2 regions of the Aeribacillus sp. FSL K6-8394 genome follow, and region 1 is predicted to be linked to the other one. Evidence: predicted binding sites of a transcription regulator. Region 1 holds the regulator's gene; the other holds the start of a gene.

Evidence for each region. Region 1 encodes NrdR, which represses ribonucleotide reductase genes. Its sites were predicted from a motif close to AACACNATATATNGTGTT; they were not measured.
Region 2: NSR00_RS07210 (vitamin B12-dependent ribonucleotide reductase) is a predicted target of NrdR. The motif match lies at 4,982-4,999, and genes of this name have one in related genera.

What each region holds. Positions count from the first base shown of each region.
Region 1 is NZ_JBBPAA010000001.1:1,785,932-1,796,614, forward strand. It holds gene NSR00_RS08460 (hypothetical protein) at 1-273, shown strand, start outside; gene rplT (50S ribosomal protein L20) at 892-1,251, opposite strand; gene rpmI (50S ribosomal protein L35) at 1,286-1,486, opposite strand; gene infC (translation initiation factor IF-3) at 1,502-2,023, opposite strand; ribosomal protein L20 leader region at 2,092-2,222, opposite strand; gene NSR00_RS08480 (H-type small acid-soluble spore protein) at 2,404-2,583, shown strand; gene coaW (type II pantothenate kinase) at 2,604-3,407, opposite strand; gene thrS (threonine--tRNA ligase) at 3,463-5,394, opposite strand; T-box leader at 5,445-5,677, opposite strand; gene ytxC (putative sporulation protein YtxC) at 5,746-6,573, opposite strand; gene dnaI (primosomal protein DnaI) at 6,660-7,595, opposite strand; gene NSR00_RS08505 (replication initiation and membrane attachment family protein) at 7,614-9,008, opposite strand; gene nrdR (transcriptional regulator NrdR) at 9,054-9,515, opposite strand; gene speD (adenosylmethionine decarboxylase) at 9,946-10,326, opposite strand; gene NSR00_RS08520 (glyceraldehyde-3-phosphate dehydrogenase) at 10,588-10,683, opposite strand, start outside.
Region 2 is NZ_JBBPAA010000001.1:1,527,743-1,538,425, forward strand. It holds gene NSR00_RS07195 (DUF1385 domain-containing protein) at 1-298, shown strand, start outside; gene NSR00_RS07200 (SA1362 family protein) at 356-727, shown strand; gene NSR00_RS07205 (patatin-like phospholipase family protein) at 724-1,602, opposite strand; gene NSR00_RS07210 (vitamin B12-dependent ribonucleotide reductase) at 2,349-4,910, opposite strand; gene NSR00_RS07215 (lipoate--protein ligase family protein) at 5,234-6,070, opposite strand; gene NSR00_RS07220 (rhodanese-like domain-containing protein) at 6,264-6,638, shown strand; gene gcvPB (aminomethyl-transferring glycine dehydrogenase subunit GcvPB) at 6,679-8,139, opposite strand; gene gcvPA (aminomethyl-transferring glycine dehydrogenase subunit GcvPA) at 8,130-9,473, opposite strand; gene gcvT (glycine cleavage system aminomethyltransferase GcvT) at 9,492-10,607, opposite strand.

The sequences.
Region 1 (10,683 bases):
AAAGAAAATGTCCACAAAAATTTTTTGTTAACGCATAAAGGAGTTTTATTTGAAGGGGAAAAATATTTAGGCACGACTGAAACTTCTTTTGAAGTTATCTCCGTTTTTATTTGGACATCTACTCCAAATAAGTTAAGGGGGTTTACAAAAGAAGATTTTCAATTTATAGAATCGAAAATAAAAGAAGCATATCCTTACGCCAAAATCGACTGGAAAAGTCCAATTAAAGAGTTTTTGAATCGGAACGAATCGGAATTCCCGACACTATCTTAAGACGGCAAAAAAGAAAGAGCAGCTTGACATTCCCGTTCAAAATTGACAGCGTTAAAAGACTATGCGGTTCATGACTGGACGATCATGGTGTCGCTTTTTTGATCAATCTATGCAACATTTCTGATTTAAAAAGAAAATAAGCATTCTGAAGGCAGTTCCCATTGCGGGAGCTGCTGTTAGCTTCCATTTCTATTTTTATCCCATTACCTTTTCTCTTCCTCTATGAAATTTTGTAAAACAGCTCGGTAATTGATTATAATTTTTCGAAGTCTCCTTTTTAATTGGGTTTGGTCACTTTCATTATAAAACAGAGTGCTTCGTAAATGCTTTTTTCATTTTGGTGATATTCTTGATCCCAACATTTAGTATAGAACCTAAATTTTTTGCATCGGCCTAAAAAAACCCTTGAACTTTTGACTTTTTTCACTGTTGAGAAACGTAAAGCCATAATCGTTTACCTTTTCAGCCATATAAAAATCCCCTCCAAATAGAAGTGCAGCATCCGCGAGTCATTGCGCAGATTTTTTACACGTCTACTTAAAGGGGATCAATAATGTGCTGTTCAATTATGTCCAGCCCAAAGGGCAATGTACGTTTATAGGTGGCTTGCTTTTTCGATTACTTATTTAATTCAGCTTTAGCTGTTTCGGCGAGTTGTGCAAATCCTTTTTCATCATTTACTGCTAAGTCAGCAAGCATTTTTCTGTTTACTTCAATGCCAGCAAGCTTTAAACCGTGCATGAACCGGTTGTAGGAAAGACCGTGAATGCGCGCAGCAGCATTGATTCTCGTAATCCAAAGCTTACGGAAATCGCGTTTTCTTTGGCGACGGTCACGGTATGCATACATTAAAGATTTCATTACTTGCTGGTTAGCAACTTTATATAAACGATGCTTCGAACCGTAATAACCTTTTGCAAGCTTAATAATTTTTTTGCGGCGTCTGCGTGTCACTGTACCGCCTTTAACACGTGCCATAATGCATTCCCTCCTAAAAAATCGAAGTTAAAAATTATTTTATATTGTCAAGCATTTGATGAATACGTTTAAAGTCACCTTTGCTTACTAATGCTGGTTTACGAAGTTTGCGTTTTTGCTTTTGAGTTTTGTTAGCGAATAAATGACTAGTAAATGCATGAGACCGTTTCAAATTTCCGTTCCCAGTTTTTTTAAATCTTTTCGCAGAGCCGCGGTGAGTTTTCATTTTAGGCATAAAAGGATCCTCCTTCTATTTCTTTTCGTTTTTCGGTGCTAGCACTAGAAACATGCTGCGCCCATCCATTTTCGGCTTCGTTTCAACAGAACTGATGTCAGCGCATGCTTCAGAAAATCTTTCTAGAACTCGTTGGCCGATTTCTTTATGGGTAATCGCTCTTCCTTTAAAGCGGATCGATGCTTTCACCTTGTCACCCTTCTCCAAAAATTTCCGAGCATTGCGAAGCTTTGTATTAAAGTCATGCTCTTCAATTGTTGGGCTTAGGCGGACTTCCTTCACATTAATAACTTTCTGCTTTTTACGCGCCTCTTTTTCTTTCTTTTGCTGCTCGAAGCGGTATTTTCCGTAATCCATGATGCGAGCAACCGGCGGTTTTGCATTCGGAGCAACAAGAACGAGATCCAAATTGGCATTTGCGGCAATATCAAGCGCTTCTTGCCGTGATTTAATGCCTAACTGATTACCGTTTTGATCGACCAGTCGAACTTCACGAGCGCGGATGCCCTCGTTTACTAACATATCTTTGCTAATAATGAGCCACCTCCAAGATTTTATAAACAAAGTGCACGTTCGCCTTGACAGAGCTTATACATTCGTTTATGCAAATAAAAAACGCGTAGACGCACACTGCACCCACACGTTGAATACACGAACTTTTTGTCCAATGTATAAACCTGTCAACAGCAACGATGTGCGTCAATCAGGTGAGAAGCGGGTGCTTCTACTTGTTCTCCTTGACTATAATATTCTACCATGGCAAAGCAGCTTTGTCAAAACAACATTTCTTCAAAAACGATACCATTTTAAACTATTCAAACAGAAAATGCAAGAGTCTATATTTGAATGAACATACATAAATCGGAATGGAGTGGACATGATAATCAATATATCATATAACTATTGGAGTGATCGAAATGGATGCAAACCGCGTAAAACAAATTTTATCCTCGCCGGCTGATATTGAAGTTCTCTATAACGGAGCTTCCGTTTGGATTGATCAGCTAAATGAAGATGGAAAAACAGCAACCGTTCATGTAAGAGGTCCGTTTAAAGAACGTACGGTTGTAGATATTTCTGAGCTTGAAGAAAAATAATTCCTCCATTGTTTTAAACATTATTGATATAAAATAGCTCCCAATGCTCCGGTAAAAGAACCGTTTGATAAAAATATGCATTGCAGACCTGTCATGGAATCAAAGCTTTGGATGATTTGTTGTAAAGGAGGGTTTTGCGAAATTGCAGCTCCAACATAGACACACGTGTCCACTTGATGAAGCTCGGCACATTGCTTTGCCAAAAGAACGATCGTTTCACCAATCAATTGAAATAACGCTGTAGCAGCATCTTTTTTCCGTGCTCTCGATAAATCCGGATTGCCAAAATTAGCAGCGGTTAAATCTCCTAAAATTGGAGGAGCCTCTTCTCCATACAAATCTTTTACCAACAAATCAACATGGCTTCGATCACCTTTTTTCGCCAAATCAACGATTTGATAAAAATTGCTCTCCTGCAAAATGAGCCGGCTTAAACCGGAAATAACACCGCCGCCGATACCGCTACCAAGCAAACGCTCATAACGCTCGCCCTTCATAAGGAAAAAAGATGTTCCCGTTCCGATGCTGACGATTAAAAAATCGCTCTTTGGCTCCTTTCCTTCTTCTACTAAAAGCTCTCTTGTTCCTATACAAACTGAATCAAATTCTGGAATAAAGGTCACATCAGCTCCGGTCAATTTTTCTTTTACTTTTGCAGCTTTGCCTCCTGTTATTCTATAGCGGGCAGCCGGCTTCAATCTCTTCATCCAAGAAAGAGCTTGATCCATTTCATCAATTGGAAACCATTTATACCGATATCGCCCATGTTCGACATAAGCAATTTTTAATAAACTTCCCCCTGCATCAATTCCTACTATTTCCATCCGTACACCCCTCGCTTATGTTTCAAAAAAAGGAAATCAGCAAACGCCGATTTCCTTATTTTCTCCCTTCTTTTCCAACAGATACAGCAAATGTCTCCAGCGGCATGGATTCTGATTTTTGTTCTCCATACTTTCTGACATTGACCGTCTCATTTTCTGCTTCTTGATCACCGACAACGACCATGTACGGGATTTTTTGCATTTGTGCCTCACGAATTTTATAGCCGATTTTTTCATCCCGAATATCGACTTCAACACGCAAGCCTTCTTGCTGAAGACGCTGTTCTACTGTTTTGGCATAATCAAGATGCACTTCCGGCGAAACAGGGATGACTTTCACTTGCACAGGTGCAAGCCAAGTTGGGAAGGCGCCTTTATATTCCTCAATTAAGAAGGCAACAAACCGTTCCATCGTTGAAACAACTCCGCGGTGAATAACAACTGGCCGATGATGTTTGCCGTCTTCGCCAACATATGTTAAATCAAGCCGTTCCGGAAGGAGAAAATCTAGCTGAACAGTCGATAATGTTTCATCTTTTCCTAAAGCCGTCCGCACTTGTACATCCAATTTCGGTCCGTAAAATGCCGCTTCACCTTCCGCTTCATAATAATCCAGCCCGAGTTCGTCCATTGCGGCTTTCAGCATCGACTGGGCCTTTTCCCACATTTCATCATCATCATAATATTTTTCTTTATCCTCAGGATCGCGGTAAGATAATCGGAACGAATAATCTTTTATACCAAAATCCTCGTATACCTCTTCAATAAGGCGGACAACTCGGATGAATTCGTCTTTAATTTGATCCGGCCGCACGAAAATATGCGCATCGTTCAACGTCATCCCGCGAACACGCTGCAGCCCTGTCAATGCCCCTGACATTTCGTATCTGTGCATTGTTCCAAGTTCTGCAATGCGGATCGGCAATTCCCGATAGCTGTGAATTTCATTTTTGTAAATCATCATATGATGCGGGCAGTTCATCGGACGCAATACAAGCTCTTCGTTATCCATCTTCATTGGCGGAAACATATCATCTTGATAATGGTCCCAATGGCCGGAAGCTTTATAAAGATCGACGCTGCCGAGAACAGGTGTGTATACATGCTGGTATCCGAGTTTAATTTCTTTATCAACAATATAGCGTTCGATAATCCGGCGGATAGTTGCACCTTTTGGCAGCCAAAGCGGCAAGCCTTGTCCAACCTTTTGAGAAGTGGTAAACAGGTTTAATTCTTTTCCAAGCTTGCGATGATCCCGCTCTTTCGCTTCTTCAAGCATGCGGAGATGTTCTTTAAGCTCTTCTTTTGTAAAAAATGCTGTACCGTATATGCGTTGAAGCATTTTGTTTTTGCTGTCTCCACGCCAGTAGGCGCCGGCTACGCTGAGCAATTTAAATTCCTTTATTTTTCCGGTAGAAGGAACGTGGACTCCTCGGCATAGATCGAAAAATTCTCCTTGCTCATATATGGAAATGATTTCGCCTTCCGGAATATCATCGATAAGCTCAAGCTTTAAATGGTCGCCGATTTCCTCATACATTTTTTTTGCTTCATCGCGGCTTACTTCTTTACGAATAACCGGCAAATTTTCGCCGACAATTTTTTTCATTTCTTTTTCGATTTTAGGCAAATCTTCGTGAGAGATCGCTTCATCCATATCGATATCATAATAAAAACCGTTTTCAATGACGGGCCCAACTCCCAATTTTACATTTGGGTAAAGCCGTTTAATCGCTTGCGCCATTAAATGTGCTGTACTATGTCGTAAAATTTCTAACGCTTCTTTTGTATCAGGCGTCAAAATTTCAATATGGCCGTCTTGTTCAATCGGGGTTTTTAAGTCAATAAGCTTTCCATTTATTTTACCTGCAATGGCTTTTTTCTTTAATCCAGGGCTGATGGATGCAGCGATTTCTTCCGTTGTTGTTCCGTACGGAAATTCTTTTACAGAACCGTCTGGAAAAGTAATTTTAATGGCTTCTTTCATCTTCTTTCCTCCTTTGTTTTTTCTTGCAAAAATAAACACCCGTCCCTAAAAGAAGGGACGAGTGTTGTATGTAAAACCCGTGGTTCCACCCTAGTTCCCGCTCAAAACTTTGAGCGGCTCATTTTGATAACGGAGCAATCCGCCAGCTATTACTTGGCAAAAGCCGTTCACAGCTGAAGTTTAGAGGTGGTAAGAGCATTACACGAGTTAGGAAGGTTTCAGCCTGTGCCTTCCCTCTCTTTGAACTGTGATAATACTCCCGTGTCCTCATCATAACCTTTTCGTGATGAATGATTTCAACCGTATTATAGACTGATTCGCCACCAAAAATCAAGGAGTACTGAAAGAAACTTATCGTTTTTGAAAGCTAGCCCTTGAAAAAAATCGAACCCGTTCCTGAAAGATGTTTTGGATCGTTTGAATCATTGCTTCCTCCTGTTGATCGGAGTATATATAAATTTCTAAAGGAGCAATGGATACAAGCGGGGCCAGCAAATGGGAATCAATATACATCGGGTGGCGATAAATAAATTCCCGATCAATCCACTTTTTCAATTCCAGCTCTTTTATTTCGATGAACTTTTCATTAAACACTTGAAAGGAAGTATCATGCAAAATATGAATCGTTGATAATTTCGGTTTTTTATTGAGAACATATTCCCGCAAGCTTTGAATAAAATTTTGGTATTCCTGCTCCATTTTATACTCTTCAATGGAGAGACCGACATATTCCGAAAGTCTTGATAAATAATCAGACAAGCGGAACTGAATAAATGATTCTATAGAAAAAGATTGGTTTGGCCGAAGGAAATTCGTTAAAGCAGAAATAATTAAGTTTTCCCTCGGCTCAAAATGTTTGATCATTGGAATTTCCGCCCGCTCTCCTTCCAAGATCGATTGAGCAATATGTAAAATTTGCTGTTTTTCATCTTCATCCTCAAAATAAAATTGTTTTTCAATTATAAAAAGAAGGAGACGGGGCTCTTTCACATTTAGAAAAAAATCAACAAATGATGGTACGAGCACATCAGATATAAATGTTTCCCAATCATCTGTTTCACATGTTAATACTGTGCCGTTCAGCAAGGCTGCTTGGAAATCAAAGTTTTCCTTCTCTGTATTAAGCAATTGATGCAGATAAGAAGCTTCTTTTTCCGTTTGAAAAGTTATTTCCAGCAAAAAAAGATCCCCCCCTTTATATAGCAAGTCCTGTTTCTATATATATGGGGGGATGGCATTATTTAGAAGTGTTTGCTGTCCAGCGGCTATTCTTGTCTGCGATTTTTTCCTTTCAATTCCACGGGAATGGCCAAAAAACGAATCCTTTCCATAATTCTTTTTGCCTTTAACTGTTCTATTTCGCCTTTTTGTGAATAAGTCAGGTGGTGTTCCAATTCGCTAAAATTAAAGTTGGATGTAAAAAAGGTCGGTAAATTTTCAAGCATGCGGAATTGGAGAATCGAACCTAAAATGTCGTCTCTCATCCAGCTCGACATCGATTCAGCACCAATATCATCAAGCATTAATACCGGAATTTTTTTAACCGCATCAATCTTTTCATTCAGTGAATGATCTTGAAGAGCGCTTTTTAACTCCCTGACAAACTCCGGAACATATACAAGCATGGAAGGAACGCCTTTTTCCGCCAGCTCATTCGCGATCGCTCCAAGAATAAATGTCTTTCCCACGCCGAAAGAACCGTATAAATACAATCCTTTTAACCGATCATTTTGACCGTATTGCTCAACAAAATCTTGCACGAGAGACACTGCCTTCAGACGGTTCGGTTCGTTTAAATCAATATCCTCAAGGTGTGCATTGAGGATTTCCTTTGGTACATACATGCATTTAATGAGCGATTCTTGTTTTTTTCGAGCATCATATGCTTCTTTTCTCGGGCATTTATCATATTTCAGGTCGATTGTTTTTCTTTCAATAATTAATGTAGGGTGATATCCTTTTAAAATATTTTTGCACTCATCTAAATTTCGACATTCACGGCAAAACTTGCTCTGCGTTACAAATTCATACAGTTTGCCTAAACTGCGGTCAATCATATTTTCATCGATTTGATCTTTATGCTTTTCTAAAAATAACCTGACATCTTTGTCCGATTTTATTTGCTGTTTCAAGTTCAAATACGTTTCCCGAAACCCTTTGCTGTTCATGAATTGTTTTAAATGATTTTGCAGGGATTCCATCTTCCTCCCTCCTTTCGCCTAGTCCTTCTGTTTATTTTTATATTTTTTAATCCGCTCCTGCAGCTTTTGTTTTTCTTTTTCAAACGCTTCCGGATCGATGTTTTCTACCTGTTGATTTTCGTTTTCCAAAAGCCATGAAGGGAGTTTTTCTTTTCGAACGATTTTTTTGCTGTCAGTCTTCTTATCCTTTGTTTCCGCCCAAGTTAAATATTTCTTATGTTCTTTTTTCGCCACATCCACTGCATCCTTCACAGTTTTAATTCCTAATCGAGCCCAGTGGCTGGCAATTTTCTCAACATACGCTCTTGACAATTTCATATTTGTTTTTAGCAGGACATAATAAATTAAAACGTTGACAACTCCGGGAAGCAGCTTTTGCTGAAACATGACATCTTCAATAATTTTCAAATCCGCTGCGGACGGTTCAATACCGCCTGAAATATCTTTTAGAAACTGTCTTGGAGAGATGGATTCAAGCTGTCGAATTAATTCCTTATCTTTTGACTGTTCAATTTCTTCGTCTTTCACCCGCTGATTCAAAGGCTGAAGCCTATCAACAAGCTCTGGAAGACGGTTGCCGTGATTCAGCTTATACCAATCCCTCGCCCATTTTCGCAGCTCGTCTAAATTAATTTGCTCATCATGATCCAAAGAACGGATGACCAGATTTTTCATTTCAATTGGATCAATTCCATAAACATATGCTAATTTCTCAACAGCTTCCTTAACCGCAGGCGTGATCGCTTTTTTGGGCACAATATGCTCTGATAAACCGGCATAAAACAATTGAAAATCAAAGGACTGGTTTTGAATCGAAATCGGTTCTCCAGGCGCATGATCAAAAAGCTCCTGATCGTTTTCCTCGGGTTCCATTGCAATATTGGCTGAAAGCTCAGATGGGTGGATCGATTGGTATACTTCATGAAATGATCTTGTCACATCTTTGGCGTTGCTATCAACCGATTTATCGGAAAAATAGCTTTTCAATCTTTGGTACACCGTTTTTCCAACTCTGTTATATAAATATATGTTCAACATTCCATCATAAAAAAATTGTTTGGGGGAAAGAGGTCGTTGAAGTTCATAAATATATTTTTTCGGTTCGCTTTCATCGACAAGGTATGTTTTTAAAAGACCTATTCCTTCTAATTTCAAACGGTCATGATAAATTTCATTTAATGGGGATTGAGTAACAGCCATTAAAAAATGGTGGGTCGATTCCGTCCCCCAAAGACGGTTTTGTTCAAGCTCGCTCCAAAGCGTCATGTATAAGTTTAACGTTCTTGGCCCGATTAAAGGCTGGTATAGTAATGTAAGAACTTTTCGGTCAAATTCATGAATCAAACTGCTCGTACATTTCACAACGTAGCGATCAACAGGCAGCAGCTCTTTCCAGTGATGATGTCCAATCATTTTTTCAAAACCTTCCCAAATAGCATGTCATAATCTCGCAGCTCTTTATGAACGTTCTTTTTTGATCAGTTCTTTCAATTCCTCAATAAAGACATTTATATCTTTAAATTGCCTGTAAACAGAAGCAAATCGAACGTATGCGACTTCATCAATTTCGGCTAGTCTGTCCATCACCATTTCGCCGATCGTTTCGCTTGATATTTCCGATGTACCTAGATTTCTTAGTTCTTTTTCAATATCATGCGCAGCATCTTCCAATTTTTTTAAAGAAACCGGTCTTTTCTCACAAGCTTTAATCATCCCGCGCAAAACTTTTTCCCTGCTGAACTCTTCACGTGTTCCTTCCTTTTTCACAACGATGAGCGGAATTTCTTCCACTTTTTCAAACGTTGTGAACCGATATTGACATTCCTCACATTCCCTTCGCCTCCGAATTGATCTCCCTTCATCGACTGGACGCGAATCTAAAACACGTGTTCCAAAATGGTGGCAGGAAGGGCATTTCATATCACCAGCTCCAATCTTTTTAACTAAATCAAAAAAGCTCTACCTACATCTTATTAAATAGCATTGGATCAGACAAGAAACTTTCAAGCTCTTGTATTTTTGTTATAGATAATTCGACTGAATGAAATGGATTTCTGTCAGTCCGGTCCAATCAAATGATGTTCGAACCGCCAAACAGTGATGGCAGCCATGCCAATAAAAGCTTTTTTATTTTTGCATCACTACCATGAATGATTTTAAAAACATCAAAGCCTCTTTTTCATAACGGCTTTGCAGGGGGTAGAATAACTCGGTCCTTTGAGGCCGCAAATAAGATGCCTCTAAATACCATTCAATATGAAATATTATTCTTAATTATAATATAAAAAGAGGTGCAGTAAAAAGCTGACACCTCTTTGCATTTCCATTCAAATTTTATTCTGTTTTCACTTTAAAGTGCTTTTGCTTGACCCTGTTTGATTTGAACAGGACCCATACCGCGAGGAATTTCAATATTTTCACGCGTTTGAGCACCTAAAGCTTCAGAAATGTAATCCGCTGCAATATTTGGATTTAAATCACCGCAAGTGTACACATCAATGCTAGCATATCCATGCTCTGGAAAACTATGAATTGTTAGGTGTGACTCTGAGATGATCACAACTCCGCTTACACCCTGAGGCGCAAACTTATGAAACGCAACCTCCCGGATTTCAGCACCTGATTTTAATGCTGCATTTACAAACGTTTTTTCAATAAATTCCAAGTCATTCAACTTATCAAAGTCGCATCCCCACAGCTCAGAGATAACGTGACGTCCCATTGTTTCCATAGCCATGGATCCCCCTTTATAAATTTTTATGAATTCTTCGCACTCTGGTATGTTTAACTACCACGGGGGAAAGTTAGTCCAAAGAGGTCCTAACCCTTTAAGTAGCCACATTACCTTGCGTTTAAGAAGTTCACGAAAAATAGTATATATGGTTTGATTTGTTTTTGCAACATACTTTGTCAAAAATTTTGCGCTGAAAAAAGTATCCAAACAAAAAGAAGAAGAGGGTCAATCTTTGTAAAGATCAACCCTCCCATCATTTTATACAGCTGCGGCCAATTTATTCAATTTGCTTGCTACAAGTTTTGCTAAATCCACAACGCGGCAAGAGTAGCCCCATTCATTATCATACCATGC
Region 2 (10,683 bases), 260 kb from region 1:
TACGGTTATTGTTGGAGTATTTGTGTATCTGCTCGTTCCGACAGACCCGCTTTGGCTTCGCGTTGTTGACCGAATCGCTCTTATACCGGTTGTTCTCGGCATTTCATTTGAAGTATTGCAGTTTACAAATAAGCTGCGGCATAAGCCTGTTTTAAAATATCTTGGTTATCCAGGACTATGGCTTCAGCTGCTGACGACAAAAGAACCTACAGACGATCAAGTGGAAGTAGCGATTGCAAGCTTTCAAAAGCTGCTTTTATTGGAAGAAGAGACGGAAAAAATGGAGCGTATTGGTTGATTTGATAAACGAGAGCTTTTCTTTTTCTTGAAAATGACTGATGGAGGTGGCCTTTAGATGAATCGTTTTCCCGTCCATCCCGTATTCGCCGTTATCGCTACTTTAGGAGGTTTAGGGCTTATTTATATGCTCTTTTTCAATCCAAAGACTTTTTTCAAATTGTTTATTTGGGCGGTTGTCATCGGGATCATCATCCTCATTTATCGCTTAGTGATGAAAAAACGTACAAATAATGAGTATTCACAGTTTTTAAAAGCTGCGAAAAGATCGAAAAAAAGATTTAAAGACAAAAAGATACATTATGCTCAAAAGCACGTACTCCACAAAAAAAACAAAACGGCTATCTCTGCTAAAAGGCGGAGAGAAAACAATCATTTGACAGTCATCGAAGGTAAAAAAGGAAAAAAGAAAAATAGAGCTCTTTTCTAATAGGACCACTTTTTTAAAAAGGTTTCCGTTTTTTCTTTGCCGAGCTGAATTAATTCCTGTTTCTTCTCATTCGTAATTTTAAATTCCGTCGTTAAAATATTTTCAACCGGAATAAAAACGATGCTGCGTTCATGCCTTGTAGCAATATGCCTTGCATCGTGCGCTTCTTTCATCGTTTCAAATAACGCATGAAACATTGATAAAGCGTTTTTTATTTCATTTTTTGGCCTTTCCTCTATATGCGCGCTAAGCTGAAAACCGAGGATCGGTCTTTTTTTTATTTTTCCATCAAAAAGCCAAATCGGGAAATTGCTGAGCACTCCTCCATCGACAACAATACTGACGCCATCCTTCGTCCATAGTTTGACAGGTTCAAAAAAATACGGGAGGCATGAGCTCATTCTGACTGCCTTTGCAACAGAAAATCTATTAGGATTGATTCCATATTTGCTTAAATCGTCCGGCAATACAACAATTTTTCCGTTCGTAAGGTCGGAGGCAATCACACGAAGCTTTCCTTTCGGCAAATCTGCAAATGTTGAAACTCCTTTTGCTTTTAATTTTTCTTCCATCCATTCTTCTAAAAATTGTCCTTTATATAGTCCCATCCGCCAATAAACACTGATCCATTTCATGAGCATAAATGACATAATTCCTTTTCTTTTATCTAAAAACTTTCGCAGCTCTAAGCTGTCCATCAAAGAAAGGATTTCATCACTTTTGTAGCCGGCTGCAATGAGAGCGGCAATGATCGAACCGGCGCTCGTGCCAGCAACCCTGGCGAATTCAAATCCTTTTTCCTCCAAGGCCTTGTATGCTCCAATAAAAGCGAAGCCTTTGATCCCTCCACCAGAAAAAACACCGTCAATTTTCAAAGCATTCCCTCCTTACTATTCCGTTACTACATTTTAAGAAGGGAAAACGATGTTTAGAAGTTTGTTTTCAATCGAGTAGGAGGGAGCGATTAACTCCCGTCCTCTCACACCACCGTACGTACGGTTCCGTATACGGCGGTTCAATTAAGATAATTGACGCAAGTCTTTATAACTTCCGTGAATAGCTGTTCTCTTTATGCCAGTGGTCACTCCACCCTCCAAGAGGTCTCCCACGGGATTCACCGCTTCCTCCCTCAAGTGAGGTACTACGTTTTCTGTGTTCATCATGACTCACTGAATGCCAAGGGCTATTCTCTCTTAATTGTTCGGTCCTTCTTAGTTGTTCTAGACCAACTAATACTATGACCTCTGCTGACTTCTGACTGTTCAGCTATCTATCACTAGATAGGTTACCAAGGTTACTTGGCGTGCCAGCCAGACCTCCCCGGGTAAGAGTGTAATCTTTCCTTCCATCCATCTGCTTCATTTACTCTGTATCACCTTCGGCAGAAAGGGCTTTGTTTTGTCATGCAAACTCACCCAGTGATACCTAGCCTCATATGAAGTTCGTGTTCCGAGAGACCTTAAAGTTTGCCGCTCGCTTCCTTCAGATTCCGCGTCACCACGGACACCCTTGCGTTAAGCTAACTGCTACTTCTGCCTTCGCAGCTCGGGACTTTCACCCTATAGATTACACCCATGCCGGGCGCACAAGAATAAAGCAGCAGAACAAGTCTGCCGCTTTATTATAATCCACATTTCAATTGGGCACCGCATTTTGTACAAGTATTGCAGCCGCCGATTTCTTGAACCTTTCCTTCCCGGCAAACAGGACATGTATTGCCGACTTCGTTGCCATATGTGACATCAGTTGAGCGCAAATCTTGAACAGTGTTCATTAACACAACTTTACCTTCATTTTCTTTCGTCGATTCCGGAATGTCGTCATTCAATACATTTTCTTCCGCTTTTAATGTCAGGACTTGGGTATCACGGCTTCCGTCTACATAAACAGTTCCGCCTTTTGCTCCGCCCTTCCATAGGCGCTCATATACTTTTTGCACTTGATCAACTGTATAGCCTTTCGGCGCATTTACTGTTTTGGAAAGGCTTGAATCGACCCATCGTTGAATGATACATTGCACATCGGCATGAGCTTCAGGCGACAAGTCCATCGCTGACACAAACCAATGCGGTAAATGATTCGGATCAGCTTCCGGATGTTCGTTTAAATATTCTTGAACGATATCCGCTTTTACTTCAATAAATTTGCCAAGACGCCCGCTTCGGTAGTACGAGAAGGAGAAATATGGCTCAAGACCTGTAGAAACGCCAACCATAGTGCCAGTTGATCCTGTCGGTGCTACCGTCAGCAAATGCGAGTTGCGAATACCATATTTTAAAATGTTTTCGCGAATATCTTCCGGCATTTTTTTCATATATCCTGTATTAATGAAGGCTTGTCTTAATTTTTGCGTCTCTTCCTCCGTTTCGCCGACTAGGAACGGGAAGCTGCCTTTTTCTTTTGCCAGTTCTATTGATGCCCGGTATGCGGTCGTTGCAATTACCTTAAACACTTCATCAACAAGCTTGTTGCCGTCCTCTGCTCCATATTCTTTTTCGCAGTAGATAAGCAAGTCCGCCAAACCCATAACGCCTAAGCCGATGCGCCGTTCACCCAGCGCTTGCTTTTTGTTTTCTTCGAGAAAATAAGGCGTAGCATCAATGACATTATCTTGCATTCTGACGCCGATTTCCACAGTTCGTTTGAGCTTTTCATAGTCAACAGCTTTCTTTTCCTTGTCGACCATCTTCGCCAAGTTTACTGCTGCTAAGTTGCAGACGGAATATGGTGCAAGAGGCTGTTCACCGCACGGATTTGTTGCAACAACCTTTTGACCGTATGCTCTTGCGTTCGTCATATCATTGGCATTGTCAATGAAGAAAATACCTGGCTCCGCTGAATAGGTTGCACAAATGTTAATCAGCTTCCAAAGCTCTCTTGCGCGAATTTTGCGGTACACGCGCACGCGATGCCCCATTTTCTCCCACTCGCGCACATCGCCAACTTTATGCCATTCTTCATTGTAAATCTTCATTTCTTCATCATTGTAGCTTTCCACATCTGGGAAGCGAAGCTCATACTCCCGATCTTCTTCCACTGCTTCCATAAACTCTTTCGTCAAACAGACAGAAATGTTAGCGCCAGTTAAAAATTCCGGATTATGAACAGTATATGTTCCTCCGACTCGAAGCTTTAATTCCGCCTCTCTAATAACAGCGTCTGAAAAGCCTCCTTTGCCCGGAACATTTTTAAAGTTGACAATTCCTTGATACATGTCGCGCTCTTGCTGTGTAAGAGGAACAAATTTGAGCTTGTCTTCAGCCGCCTTCTTAATTCCTTCATCATTTGTATTTTCAATTAAGTAGCGCAAAATGCGCGGGTTTTGCATTTTGGAAACGATAAATTCAATGATGTCAGGATGCCAGTCGGCCAGCATAATCATTTGGGCTCCTCGCCGTGAGCCACCTTGTTCAACAAGATGGGTTAATTTTGCAATGTCATCCAGCCACGACACAGATCCTGATGATTTGCCGTTTACACCACGAGCTAATGTGTTTCTTGGTCTCAATGTTGAACCGTTCGTGCCGACACCGCCTCCGCGGCTCATAATTTCCATTACTTGTTTGCGGTGTTCAGAGATCCCTTCACGGGAATCTTTTACAAAGGGCATGACATAGCAGTTAAAATACGTCACTTCGGTTCCTGCTCCTGCGCCGTAAAGAACCCGGCCAGCCGGAATAAAATGCAGATTGACGAGCTCTTGATAAAATTTTTCAAACCATTCTTTTCTTTTTTCTTCTGTTTTTTCAACAGCAGCAAGACCTGTTGCATTTCTTTTGGCAATTTGTTCATAAAAAATTTCAAGCGGTTTTTCGATGACATCTAAAGAGCGAACGATGATTCCCGTCTCCCGTTCTTCAGGCTTTTCAAGAGTATGACGAAACTCTTCTTCGACCTGAACCTTTGCCTTTTTATTTTCCCAATCAATTTCTTTAATGTAGCCTAGCCCTCTTGCAGGAAATTTTGGATCTTCCTTGATCGTCAGCACTACAAAATCGCCTTCAGATAGCGTAATTTTTTCAGTGTCTTTAAATGAATACCTGTCCAGCATTACAAGGCGCGAAACACCTTTGTGCGTGATTTTCATATCTTCCGTAATCGGATGCACCTGCGGGAAAAGGCTGATATCTTTATTCAGCTTCTCCACATCAATTTTCATTTTCTCATTCAGCGCCACTGTCATATTCACAACTCCCTTAAAAATATCGTACTTGATATACGTTACCACATTTAGATGATATTATCAACGAAAAAATAACAATATATTGTGCTAAAGAACATTTGTTTGCTCTATATATTGTATGATATACACTACATTATGAAAATGTCAAATGTAAAACTAACCAAAAAAAGAAGCAAGGAAAAGAAATTTAATGATCTTAGAATCATTCCGGCGGTATTTGAAGAAATTTGTCAGTTGCAGTTTTTGAAAACACATCGGCACCTTGATTTACAAGCAACGATCCATTTCATTTTGATCATACAAAAAACGGCATGTTCGCCGCTTCATCTTCTAAAATTCCATTCTTCAGTTTCATATTTCTCTTTAGCCAGTTTTTTCACATACTCTTCTTGTTCGCTAGACAATTGGTACGGTCTCAACTCAATATCAAGCCCGTATTCAAACCCTTTTTTAAAGGCGCTCCATGCCTCTTCCATTGTGACTGGAGTTTCTCTAAGGTCGTTGATCGCCACCGCTTTATTTTTAAAGTTTTTCTCTAATCTTTCCCTGACTCGCTCATTAGGATATTTAAACAAGTCGAACAGCAGCTTTTCATCTAAATCTAGCAATATCGAGCCGTGCTGCAGGATAACGCCTTTCTGGCGAGTTTGGGCACTCCCGGCAACTTTTCTTCCTTCAACTACCAGCTCATACCAAGACGGTGCATCAAAGCATACAGATGACCGCGGATTTTTCAAATGCTGTTTTTCTTCATCCGTTCTTGGAATTGCAAAATGAGCGTCTAAGCCTAACAAGCGAAATCCATGCAAAATTCCTTCCGAAATTACACGATAAGCCTCTGTCACGGTTTTGGGCATTCGCGGATGATCTTCGGATACGATGACACTATATGTAAGCTCCTTGTCATGCAGCACGCCCCTTCCGCCTGTTGGTCTTCGTACAAAGCCAAGGCCGTGCCGTCTTACAGCATCCATATCAATTTCTTTTTCAACCTTTTGAAAATAGCCGATGGATAATGTCGGCGGATTCCATCCGTAAAAACGAATCGTCGGAGCGATTTTTCCTTCACTGTGCCAGTCCAATAAAGCTTCATCAAGAGCCATATTGTAAAAAGGGGATGAAAAGCCAGAATCAATATAATTCCATATTTCTTTTCCCATATCGCAACCCTCTTTATTTTATATTTGCTTTTTTAGTCTATCAAATGAAGAGGATATTGTTAAATAAAACGCCCGAAAAGAAATGACATTTCCATTCTTGTTTTATATAATAAATGTTGTCCAACATTCGTATGTATGTTCACATGAACTTCAAACAAATAAATTCAAACAAATAAAAAGGAGTCGAACAAGCGTGGAATGGTCATTGCTCATTCTTGCAGCTATTATCATTTATTTTTTGGCCACATTTTTATATCAAAAAAAGATTATGAAAGGATTAACGGAGGAAGAATTTAAAGCCGGCTATCGGAAAGCGCAGCTCATCGATGTGCGGGAGCCGAATGAATTTGAAGGTGGCCACATTTTAGGAGCAAGAAATATTCCCCTTTCCCAATTGAGACAGCGCTATAAAGAAATCCGCCCAGACAAACCGGTTTATTTATATTGCCAGTCAAGTGCAAGAAGCGGGCGAGCCGCACAAATGCTGAAGAAAAAAGGCTATCAGGAGCTCTATTATTTAAAGGGCGGCTTTAAAAAGTGGACTGGAAAAATTAAAAAAGGGAAATAAAATGAAGTATAAAAGATAAGGATTCGCAAAACGCGAATCCTTACTTTTTTTCATATTTTAATATCGGATTTCTTGCTGCGAGTGTTTCATCGAGCCTTTTGACGACTGTTGTATGAGGAGCTTCTTGAACGATTTCCGGTTCTTCCTCCGCTTCTTTAGCAATTTGAATCATCGCTTCGATAAAAGCATCCAATGTTTCCTTTGATTCCGTTTCAGTCGGTTCAATCATCATGCATTCTTCAACATTGAGCGGAAAATAAATTGTCGGCGGATGATACCCGAAATCGAGAAGCCTTTTTGCAATATCAAGCGCACGGACACCGAGCTTCTTTTGCCGTTTCGCAGACAAGACAAATTCGTGTTTACAAATGCGGTCATACGGCATTTCGTAATAAGGCGCTAATTTTTTCAGCATATAATTCGCATTTAATACCGCATTTTCAGAAACCGCCTTTAAACCGTCCGGACCCATGGAGCGGATGTATGTGTATGCCCGCACATTGATTCCAAAATTTCCATAAAATGATTTTACTCGTCCGATCGATTGCGGCCTGTCTTCGTCGAAACGAAATCCATTTTCATCCTTGACGAGCACAGGCTTCGGCAAAAAAGGAATTAACTCTTTTTTGACACCGACAGGTCCTGAACCGGGACCCCCTCCCCCGTGGGGGCCTGTAAACGTTTTATGAAGATTTAAATGAACGACATCAAAGCCCATATCCCCTGGTCTCGCTTTGCCTAAAATTGCATTTAAATTCGCTCCGTCATAATACAATTTTCCTCCAACTGAATGAACAATCTCCGCCATCTCTACAATATGCTCTTCAAACAAACCGAGCGTATTTGGGTTTGTTAACATAAGAGCAGCTGTATTTTCTCCTACCACTCTCTTTAAGTCGTCTAAGTCGACAAGTCCGTTTTGATCAGATCGCACCGTGACAGTTTCAAAACCGGCAACGGTCGCTGAAGCAGGATTTGTTCCATGGGCTGAATCAGGTACAATCACTTGTGTTCGATGTTTTTCTCCATTTGCCTCATGGTAGGCGCGAATCATCATGAGCCCCGTCCACTCTCCGTGCGCCCCTGCAGACGGCTGCAATGTAACAGCATCCATACCTGTAATTTCTTTTAAATGTTCTGATAAATCATACATTAATTCCATTGCTCCTTGAACCGTCGCTTCATCCTGTAATGGATGAATATAAGAAAAGCCAGTTAATCTTGCCACATTTTCATTTATTTTCGGATTATATTTCATTGTACAGGAACCAAGCGGATAAAAACCGGAATCCACACCGTGGTTCCGCTTCGACAAAGCAGTATAATGGCGCATAATGTCAAGTTCTGATACTTCCGGCAGCTCGGCATCTTCTGTCCGCAAATAGTCACTAGGAATCAGCTGATCAATATTTTCCTCCGGTACGTCTAAATCAGGCAGGCTGTATCCGATCCGTCCTGGTTTTGATATTTCAAAAATTAACGGTTGATCCTTCATTGCCATCCCTCCAACTCGTTCACAAATAAATCGATTTCTTCTTTCGAACGAAGCTCTGTTACCGCTACAAGCATATGTTTTTCAAGTTCCGGATACGTTCTGCCAAGGTCGTAGCCGCCGATGATTCCCTTTTCGAGCAGCTTTTTATTGGCCAAAGAAACTGGTTTGGACAGCTTCACGACAAACTCATTAAACATTGGACCTTGAAACGGAATGGAAAAACCTTTCTTCTCAAACATCTTTTTCGCATAGTTTGCTTTTTGGATATTTTGATAAGCCATTTCTTTTACACCTGTTTTTCCAAGAGCAGTCATGGCAACAGAAGAGGCAAGAGCATTTAACGCTTGGTTGGAGCAAATGTTTGATGTAGCTTTATCCCTTCTGATATGCTGCTCCCTTGCCTGCAGAGTGAGAACAAAGCCTCGTTTCCCCTCTTCATCTACTGTTTGACCGACGAGTCGCCCAGGAATTTTTCTCATCAGCTCTTTTTTTACGGCGAAATATCCACAAGTTGGACCGCCAAAAGACATTGGAATTCCAAACGGTTGAACATCGCCTACTACGATATCCGCACCAAATGAACCAGGCGGTGAAAGCACACCTAAAGCAAGAGGATTGCTTGAAACAATCAATAAGCTTTTCTCGGAATGGGAGATCTCTTCGATTTGGTGAAGCGGTTCAAGTTGGCCGAAAAAATTTGGATGCTGTACAATGACTGATGCTACTTCGGCGTTCATCATTTCTTTTAATGCCTCTACATCGGTCACTCCGTTTCGGTAAGGGATTTCCACTACCTCAACGTTTTGTCCTTTTGCATAAGTTTTTAGCACATCTCTCGTTTCAGGATGCACCGTTTGCGAAACGAGCACCTTTTTCTTTTTTGTTTGACCTGCAGCTAATAATGCAGCTTCTGCTAAAGCTGTCCCTCCGTCGTACATCGACGAGTTGGCGACATCCATTCCTGTCAATTCACAAATCATTGTTTGAAATTCGAATATTGCTTGGAGCTCGCCTTGAGAAATTTCTGGCTGGTATGGCGTATAAGCCGTATAAAACTCTGATCGGGAAATGACATGATCGACAATTGCCGGAATATAATGGTCATACACTCCAGCTCCCAAAAAGGAAACGTTTGTTTTTACATCTTTATTTTTAGCAGCAAGTTGAGATAGCTCGCGAAACAGCTCGGTTTCCGGTTTCTGAGCCTTTATGTTGTATTTTCCTTTATACCGTACACTTTCTGGAATGTCGGCAAACAGGTCATCGATCGATTCGACTCCGATCGCCTCCAACATCTCTTTTCGATCAGTTTCTGTCATCGGTAAATAGCGATGCTTCATCGAAAGCTTCTCCTTTCTTTATTTTCCATTTTTTGTTGGTCGTTTATAAAATGGAGTTGGTACTACTCTTGCTTTTAATCGTTTTGTCCGAACTTCCACCTCGATTTCATTCCCGATCTCCGAAAATTCTTTCTTGACGAGAGCGATCCCGATGCTTTTATTCAAAGTAGGAGAGTGCGTCCCTGATGTAACAACTCCAATTTGTTGATTTCCAGAAAACAATTTATAGCCTGAACGGGGAATGCCTTTTTCGATCATTTCCAAGCCGACCGCCAGCCTCGATACCCCTTGTTCTTTTTGTATTTGCAATACATCTTTTCCGATAAAATTCTCTTTTTTCGTAAGCTTCACTGCAAATCCGACTCCTGCTTCTATCGGAGTAATGTCTTCCGAAAGATCTTGACCGTACAACGGCAAAGCTGCTTCCAGCCGCAAAGTATCACGAGCGCCCAATCCGCATGGAACAACTTTTTCTTTATCTCCTGCTTGCAAAATCTTCTCCCATAAATAAACGGCGTCCTCACTTTGGCAATAGATTTCAAAGCCGTCTTCCCCGGTATAACCAGTTCGGGCAATGAGCGCTTTTTTACCTGCGATCTCAGCACTTTCAATAAATTCAAAAAATTTCAACTCAGATAAGTGTACGTCTGTTAAAGTTTGCAGCACCTTTTCCGCTTTCTGGCCTTGCAATGCAAGGAGAGCACAGCTTTCAGAAATATTTTGCAATTCAACATCTCCGTGTTTTTGAGACATGAGCCATTGAAAATCTTTTTGAATATTCGCTGCATTGACTACTAAAAGATATTTTTCCTCGTTTAGCCGATAAACGATTAAATCGTCTACACAGCCTCCATCTTCATAACACATAATTGTGTATTGAGCCTTTCCATCCCGAAGCTTTGAAACATCATTAGTTAATACCTTTTGCAAAAACTGAAGACTATCTTTCCCTTTTACAATGATTTCTCCCATATGAGAAACATCAAATAGACCTGCATTGGTGCGGACAGCGTAATGCTCCTCTTTAATGGAAGTAAATTGCACAGGTAATTCCCATCCTCCAAAATTGATCGTCTTTGCTCGATATTGTTTATACACTTCAAAAAGAGGAGTGCGTTTTAATTCATTCATCATTTCCCCTCCTGATCTATTTTTTGCATCTAGTTTCTCTCAAAATTTTTCAGCTTAAAAAGCAGAAAAAAGGACAGAA